3 regions of the Pectobacterium wasabiae CFBP 3304 genome follow, and region 3 is predicted to be linked to each of the others. Evidence: predicted binding sites of a transcription regulator. Region 3 holds the regulator's gene; each other region holds the start of a gene.
The links. Region 3 encodes ArgR, which controls arginine synthesis, uptake and breakdown. Its sites were predicted from a motif close to ANTGAATAAAAATACANT; they were not measured.
Positions count from the first base shown of each region.

Region 1 (2,275 bases), 510 kb from region 3:
GAGGTCTAGTACCAGAATCTTTGATCGCCGCTGGTAGTTGTACAGCGCCTGTTTTTTCTTCGGCAACATCTCCACCTCGGCGGGTAAAAAGCCGCGCTCCTGGAACCAGTGGATGCTGTGCGTCGTCAGCACGAATAGCTTTTTCAGACCCTGCTGGCGCGCCTGAGCGGCAACGCGCTGTAACAGCATATCGCCACGTGATGAGCTGCGGTAATCCGGGTGAACCGCGACGCAGGCCATTTCGCCGATGCTTTCTTCCGGGAACGGGTAAAGCGCGGCGCAGGCGATGGTCAGGTTGTCGCGTGCGACAACGGTAAATTTGTCGATCTCCATTTCCAACTGCTCGCGCGAGCGTCTGACCAGAATGCCTTGTTCTTCCAGCGGGCGGATCAACTCCAGAATACCGCCGATGTCATTGATGGTCGCACGGCGAACCTGCTCGGCGCTTTCCATCACGATCTGCGTGCCGATTCCATCGCGTGAGAACAGTTCCTGCAACAGGGCACCGTCGTCCTGATAGCTGATCAGGTGGCTGCGACGCACGCCGCTACGGCAGGCTTTGACTGCGCCGCGCAGAAATCTGACCGTACCAGAGTGGTAATCGCCAGCCTGTTCCAGTACATCAATACGCTGCTGCGCATCGTCTGGGAACAGTTCAGAAATGATGCGGCCTTCTTCGTTGGTGACGCCCTGAGAGGAGCAGAAGCCGATCATCTTCTCCGCTTTCAGCTTAATCGCTAACTGGGTCGCAACTTCTTCCGAGGTTAAATTGAAACTTTCGCCGGTGACTGAAACCGCAACTGGGCCAAGCAGCACAATTGCGCCGCTATTCAACTGGCGATGAACCGCTTCTTCATCAATGCGACGAATACGGCCGCTGTGGCAGTAGTCCACGCCGTCATCAACGCCAAGCGGTTGTGCGATAATAAAATTACCGCTGACGACATTAATATGGGCACCTTGCAGCGGCGTGTTGTTCAGGCTCATCGACAGACGAGCGGTGATGTCCAGTTGCAGCATACCCGCCGCCTGTTTGACCAGCTCCAGCGTGGCGCTGTCGGTGATTCGGGTATTTTTATGGTAGTGAGGCTCGTAGTGGTGCGTTGTCAGGTTGGCATCGATCTGAGGGCGAGCGCCATAAACCACCACCAGCTTGATTCCCAGACTGTGTAGCAGCCCGATATCATTTACGATGCTAGAGAAGTTGGCATGTTCAATGGCTTCGCCACCCAACATGATGACAAACGTTTTGCCACGGTGGGCATTGATATAGGGAACTGAATGGCGGAAGCCCTGAACCAGCTCTGTACTACGTTCCTTCACTGTGAGCCCTCTTTGCATTTTTATTCGTAATTTCTGTATTTTTATTCTTTATGACATAAAACGCAAGAGGAAGTATTAACCAGAAAAGTGAGGTTAATGCTTCAAATTTATGATATCCGCCTGTTATAAGGCCTGCACATGATTTTTGCATGACAGAGCTAAGCTGATTCGTTAAAGTTTTTGACAATTTTTACCTTTATTCATTTTTTGATGGCATATCCAGCACTGTGGCACCACGACAATGCAGGGTAGCGCACAGCAATAAGATCGGAGTGGCATGTCTCATTCGAATCATCATCTGACTCGGCGGCGTCTATTACAAAGCGCAGCAGCAACCTGGTTATTAAGCGTAAGCGGTGTGGGTTTGGCTGCGACCACACAGGTCATCGCCGTGCGCGTCTGGCCATCTTCCGCCTACACCCGCGTCACATTAGAATCCAACCACCCGCTGAAATATAAACAGTTTAGTTTGAGTAATCCTGAACGTATCGTGGTGGATATCGAAAATGTTCACTTGAACAGCGTACTGAAAGAGATAGCCAGCAAGTTTCAGCAGGATAACGATCCGCTGATTAAAGAAGCTCGCATCGGCCAGTTTGATAAAAGTACGGTGCGTTTGGTGCTGGAGCTCAAACAGCAGGCAACGACCAAAGTCTTTACGCTGGGGCCAGTGGCTGAATTCAAGCACCGACTGGTATTGGATTTGTACCCTGCGGCAGGGCGCTACGATAACGAAGAAGATCCACTGCTGGCGCTGCTGGAGGACTACAACAAAGGCGAACTGGAGCGCACGCTGCCGGCAGAAGCGCCGAAAGCCGGGAAAGCGGGGCGAGATCGCCCGTTGATTATTATGCTCGATCCCGGTCACGGCGGTGAAGATCCCGGCGCGATTGGCAAGAATAAGACGCGCGAGAAAGACATCGTGTTGCAAATTGCCCGCCGTCTGCGCAAG
Region 1 is NZ_CP015750.1:3,031,093-3,033,367, forward strand. It holds gene argA (amino-acid N-acetyltransferase) at 1-1,323, opposite strand, end outside; gene amiC (N-acetylmuramoyl-L-alanine amidase AmiC) at 1,601-2,275, shown strand, end outside.
Region 1: a site for ArgR is predicted at 1,356-1,373, ahead of argA (amino-acid N-acetyltransferase). Genes of this name have one in related genera too.

Region 2 (2,275 bases), 290 kb from region 3:
CGACCATCACGGCTTTGATGGTGTGCATACGGTTTTCCGCCTGATCGAACACGGTACTGTGCGCGGATTCAAAGACCTCGTCCGTGACTTCCATTCCACCGTGCAGGCCATACTGTTCTGCCATTTGCTGACCCATGGTTGTTTGGTCATCATGGAACGCTGGCAGGCAGTGTAGGAACTTCACCTGCGGATTGCCCGTTGCGGCGATCATCGCCATGTTCACCTGATACGGTTTTAGCAGCGCGATACGCTCTTTCCACGTTTCTTTCGGTTCACCCATAGAAACCCAAACGTCGGTATAAATGAAGTCTGCGCCCGCGACGCCTGCGGCGATATCTTCTGTCAGCGTGATGCTGCCGCCCGTTTGCTCTGCTGCTGCTTGACACTCAGCCACCAAACCGGCATCCGGCCAGCAGGCTTTTGGCGCAACAAGGCGTAAATCCAGCCCGGTCAGCGCCGCCGCTTCCAGCATGGTGTTGCCCATGTTGTTACGCGCATCGCCAGCGTAGACGAGCGTCATGTCTGACAACGCTTTACCCGGCAAATGTTCCTGCATTGTCAGCAGATCGGCCAACAACTGCGTGGGGTGGAATTCGTTTGTCAGTCCGTTCCACACTGGAACACCTGCATATTGCGCCAGCGTTTCAACAATGTGCTGGCCGTAGCCGCGATATTGAATGCCGTCGTACATTCTTCCCAGAACGCGGGCGGTGTCCTTGATGGATTCTTTATGACCAATTTGGCTACCGCTTGGGCCGAGATAGGTCACTTGCGCGCCCTGATCGTATGCAGCAACTTCGAAAGAGCAGCGAGTACGAGTCGAATCTTTTTCGAAGATGAGTGCGATGTTTTTACCTTGCAGGCGGCGAGTTTCGGTTCCGCTTTTTTTATCGGCCTTCAGTTTCGTCGACAAAGCTAAAAGATGGGCAATTTCTGCGGGTGTAAAATCCATTAACCTTAAAAAGTGACGCTTATAGAACGGTTGCATGATGTATCTCTCCATGTGGCTCAACACTATCCCCGTCATACTTCAAGCTGCATGTGCGTTGGCTTCTCTTACTCACCCCAGTCACTTACTTGAGTAAGCTCCTGAGGATTCGTGCGATTGCCGCCTTCCTGCAACTCGAATTATCTAGGGTATATCTATCGGATTAAAAGCTATTCATTGAATTAAAATTCACTTTATATGTGTAATTATTCAAATTCAAGTGGTGATATCAAACTTTGTGGTGGAGCAAGCCGCAGGGCTGTGGGACAATAAGCAATATTACGTCGATTAATGAGGACTGAGGCATGGCAAATCGCGAATTACTGGAAGAGCAACGGGAAGAGACACGCCTGATCATTGAAGAACTGCTGGATGATGGCAGCGATCCTGACGCGCTCTATACCATTGAACACCATTTCTCTGCTGAGAAGTTTGAAGTGTTGGAGAAAGTTGCTGTAGAAGCCTTCAAGCTGGGCTATGAAGTGACGGATGCGGAAGAACTGGAAGTGGAAGATGGCGTGTTGCTGATGTGCTGTGATGCGATCAGTGAAGTCGCGCTGAATGCGGAACTGATCGACGCGCAGGTAGAACAGCTACTGGCGCTGGCAGAACGCCACGGTGTGAATTACGACGGGTGGGGTACTTACTTCGAAGATCCGGATGGTGAAGGCGAAGAAGGGGATGATGAAGATTTTTATGACGAAGATGATGACGGTAAGCGCCATTAACCATTGAGCTTCAACCCTGCCTCACAGAATGCCGCGGGAATACCCTGCGGCGTTTTTATTTGGTTTTTACGCGATCGTTATGTCGATCGCTTAAATGCGGATACCGTATTTCCCTCGGAATCTCGATCCTGCAACAATCGGTATGGCTGTCTACAGCACTTTCAGCATCGTCACTTCACAATCGGTGTGGCCCGTGTTGCCCATTGAATGGGGAATCGCATCGAAGCCCAGCGAGGCATATAGCCGAATTGCGCTGGTCAAGTGACCCGTCGTTTCCAGATAACAGCGGCGAAAGCCATGCTGACGAGCAAAATCAAGCGCTTGTATTGCTAACTGACGTGCCAGACCTTTGCCCCGCACAACGGGTAAGAAATACATTTTCTGTAATTCACAGACATCTTCTTCACCCGCAACCAGCGGCGCAACCCCACCCCCGCCAACCACGCGGCCTTCATATTCAATAACCCAATAGGCGCTTTTCGGCTGGTTATACAGGGCAAACAACGCATCCAGATTAGGGTCGGAGACGGTGTAACCTTTATCGGCCGTTAAACCAAAT
Region 2 is NZ_CP015750.1:2,232,083-2,234,357, forward strand. It holds gene argF (ornithine carbamoyltransferase) at 1-988, opposite strand, end outside; gene rraB (ribonuclease E inhibitor RraB) at 1,294-1,716, shown strand; gene A7983_RS10135 (GNAT family N-acetyltransferase) at 1,867-2,275, opposite strand, start outside.
Region 2: a site for ArgR is predicted at 1,165-1,182, ahead of argF (ornithine carbamoyltransferase). Genes of this name have one in related genera too.

Region 3 (2,275 bases):
CTGTGATGAAACTGGCGTGGCCATTTATGACACAGTAACCGGTTTGCTCGCTAATCAATTATACAGCCAGGTCAAATTGCATGCTGACTACGGTGGCGTAGTGCCTGAGCTTGCCTCACGTGACCACGTGCGTAAAACGGTGCCGTTGATTCAGGCTGCGCTGTGTGAAGCTGGGTTACAGGCAGGTGACATCGATGGTGTGGCTTATACCGCTGGGCCTGGTTTAGTTGGCGCGTTATTGGTGGGCGCGACTGTCGGTCGTGCTTTGGCGTTTGCCTGGGGGGTGCCAGCGATACCTGTGCACCACATGGAAGGGCATTTGTTGGCACCAATGCTGGAAGATAATCCGCCAGCGTTTCCCTTCGTTGCGCTGCTGGTTTCTGGTGGCCACACGCAGCTCATCAGCGTGACGGGCATTGGTGAATACCGTTTGCTGGGTGAGTCGGTTGACGATGCGGCGGGTGAAGCATTTGATAAAACCGCCAAGTTACTGGGTTTGGATTATCCAGGTGGCCCAATGTTGTCGAAAATGGCGCAGGCAGGTGATCCTCATCGCTTTACATTTCCACGCCCGATGACCGATCGGCCGGGGCTGGATTTCAGTTTCTCTGGGCTAAAAACGTTTGCTGCTAATACGATTCGTAGTAATGGCAATGACGATCAAACGCGCGCCGACATTGCACGTTCATTTGAAGACGCTGTCGTGGATACGCTGGCTATCAAGTGTCGTCGTGCGCTGGATGAAACAGGTTTTAAACGACTGGTCATGGCAGGGGGCGTGAGCGCCAACCGGACGTTGCGCCAGCGTTTAGGTGAGGTGATGGCAAAACGCGGTGGTGAAGTATTTTATGCGCGCCCCGAATTCTGCACGGATAACGGCGCGATGATTGCCTACGCGGGCAGCGTTCGTCTGGTTCATGGTGCGAGCCAGACGCTTGGTGTATCTGTTCGACCACGCTGGCCATTGGCTGAATTGCCCGCAGTGTAAGCATTCGAGTGATCATCGCTACGTGTAGCAGATTCTACACGTAGCAAAAAGCGGCAGCGGACGAGCTAATTACAACTCTTGTTCGAATAACACCAAAATTGCTTCGTAAAGCTGTTTGACACTGAAGCCTCTTGCTGGCGTGGTGAAGATGGTGTCATCACCCGCGATGGTGCCCAGAATGCCTTCAGATTTTCCTAGTGAGTCTAGCAGGCGGGCTATGAGCTGCGCGGCACCTGGGCTGGTATGAATTACGATAACAGCGTCATTGTGGTCTACGTCCAACACCAGATTCTTTAGCGGGCTGGACGTGGTCGGGACACCGAGTTCGGCAGGGAGACAATACACCATCTCCATTTTGGCATTGCGTGTGCGCACTGCACCAAATTTCGTTAGCATGCGTGACACTTTGGATTGGTTGATGTTTTCAAACCCTTCGTCTTGCAATGCTTGAACAATTTCACTTTGGGAACTGAACTTCTCTTCCTTTAACAGCGCTTTGAACGCTTTAACGAGGTCTTCTTGTTTTGTCGAATTTCGCATTCTGCACCGGATTAATTGTTATGGTTAATCTTCTTATTATGCAGTTGTGTGAATTTTTATGCAATTAAATTGCGTATAATTCCAGTCTATTTCCCCAGATATGCGCTAGCTGCTGTTTTCAAAAAAATTCAGTCTCTCGGCAGTCCGAAAAATGCGCCCTGCGTCACATAAAAGTAAATCAAATGTTATCAGAATGATGTTGTTTGGACGTCGTTGATCGGTGTAATGTAGCGCACTGGTTAAACGCACGTGAATTAACACCACGTTATAGCTCAATAGCTTATTAACTTTACTTACCTTTCGAACGAATGGCTGTTTTTGATTTATTATTAGAGACATAGCGTATTTTTATCTCTCATGTTATTTGCAGAAAGATAAGTAAACTGATTTTACCTTTATTTTTTATATTCTGTTTATAACCAAATGAATTCACGGCACTTTTTTATTTTACGATAATAAGGAGTTTAGGATGAAAGTTGCAGTTCTCGGAGCAGCAGGTGGTATCGGTCAGGCACTCGCACTCCTCCTCAAAACCCAGCTTCCTTCAGGTTCAGAACTATCCCTTTACGATATTGCTCCGGTAACGCCGGGTGTTGCTGTCGATCTGAGCCATATTCCTACCGCAGTGAAGATCAAAGGCTATAGCGGTGAAGATGCTAAACCAGCGCTTGCTGGTGCGGATATCGTACTGATTTCTGCCGGTGTGGCACGTAAACCTGGTATGGATCGTTCCGATCTGTTCAACGT
Region 3 is NZ_CP015750.1:2,517,847-2,520,121, forward strand. It holds gene tsaD (tRNA (adenosine(37)-N6)-threonylcarbamoyltransferase complex transferase subunit TsaD) at 1-988, shown strand, start outside; gene argR (transcriptional regulator ArgR) at 1,058-1,528, opposite strand; gene mdh (malate dehydrogenase) at 1,998-2,275, shown strand, end outside.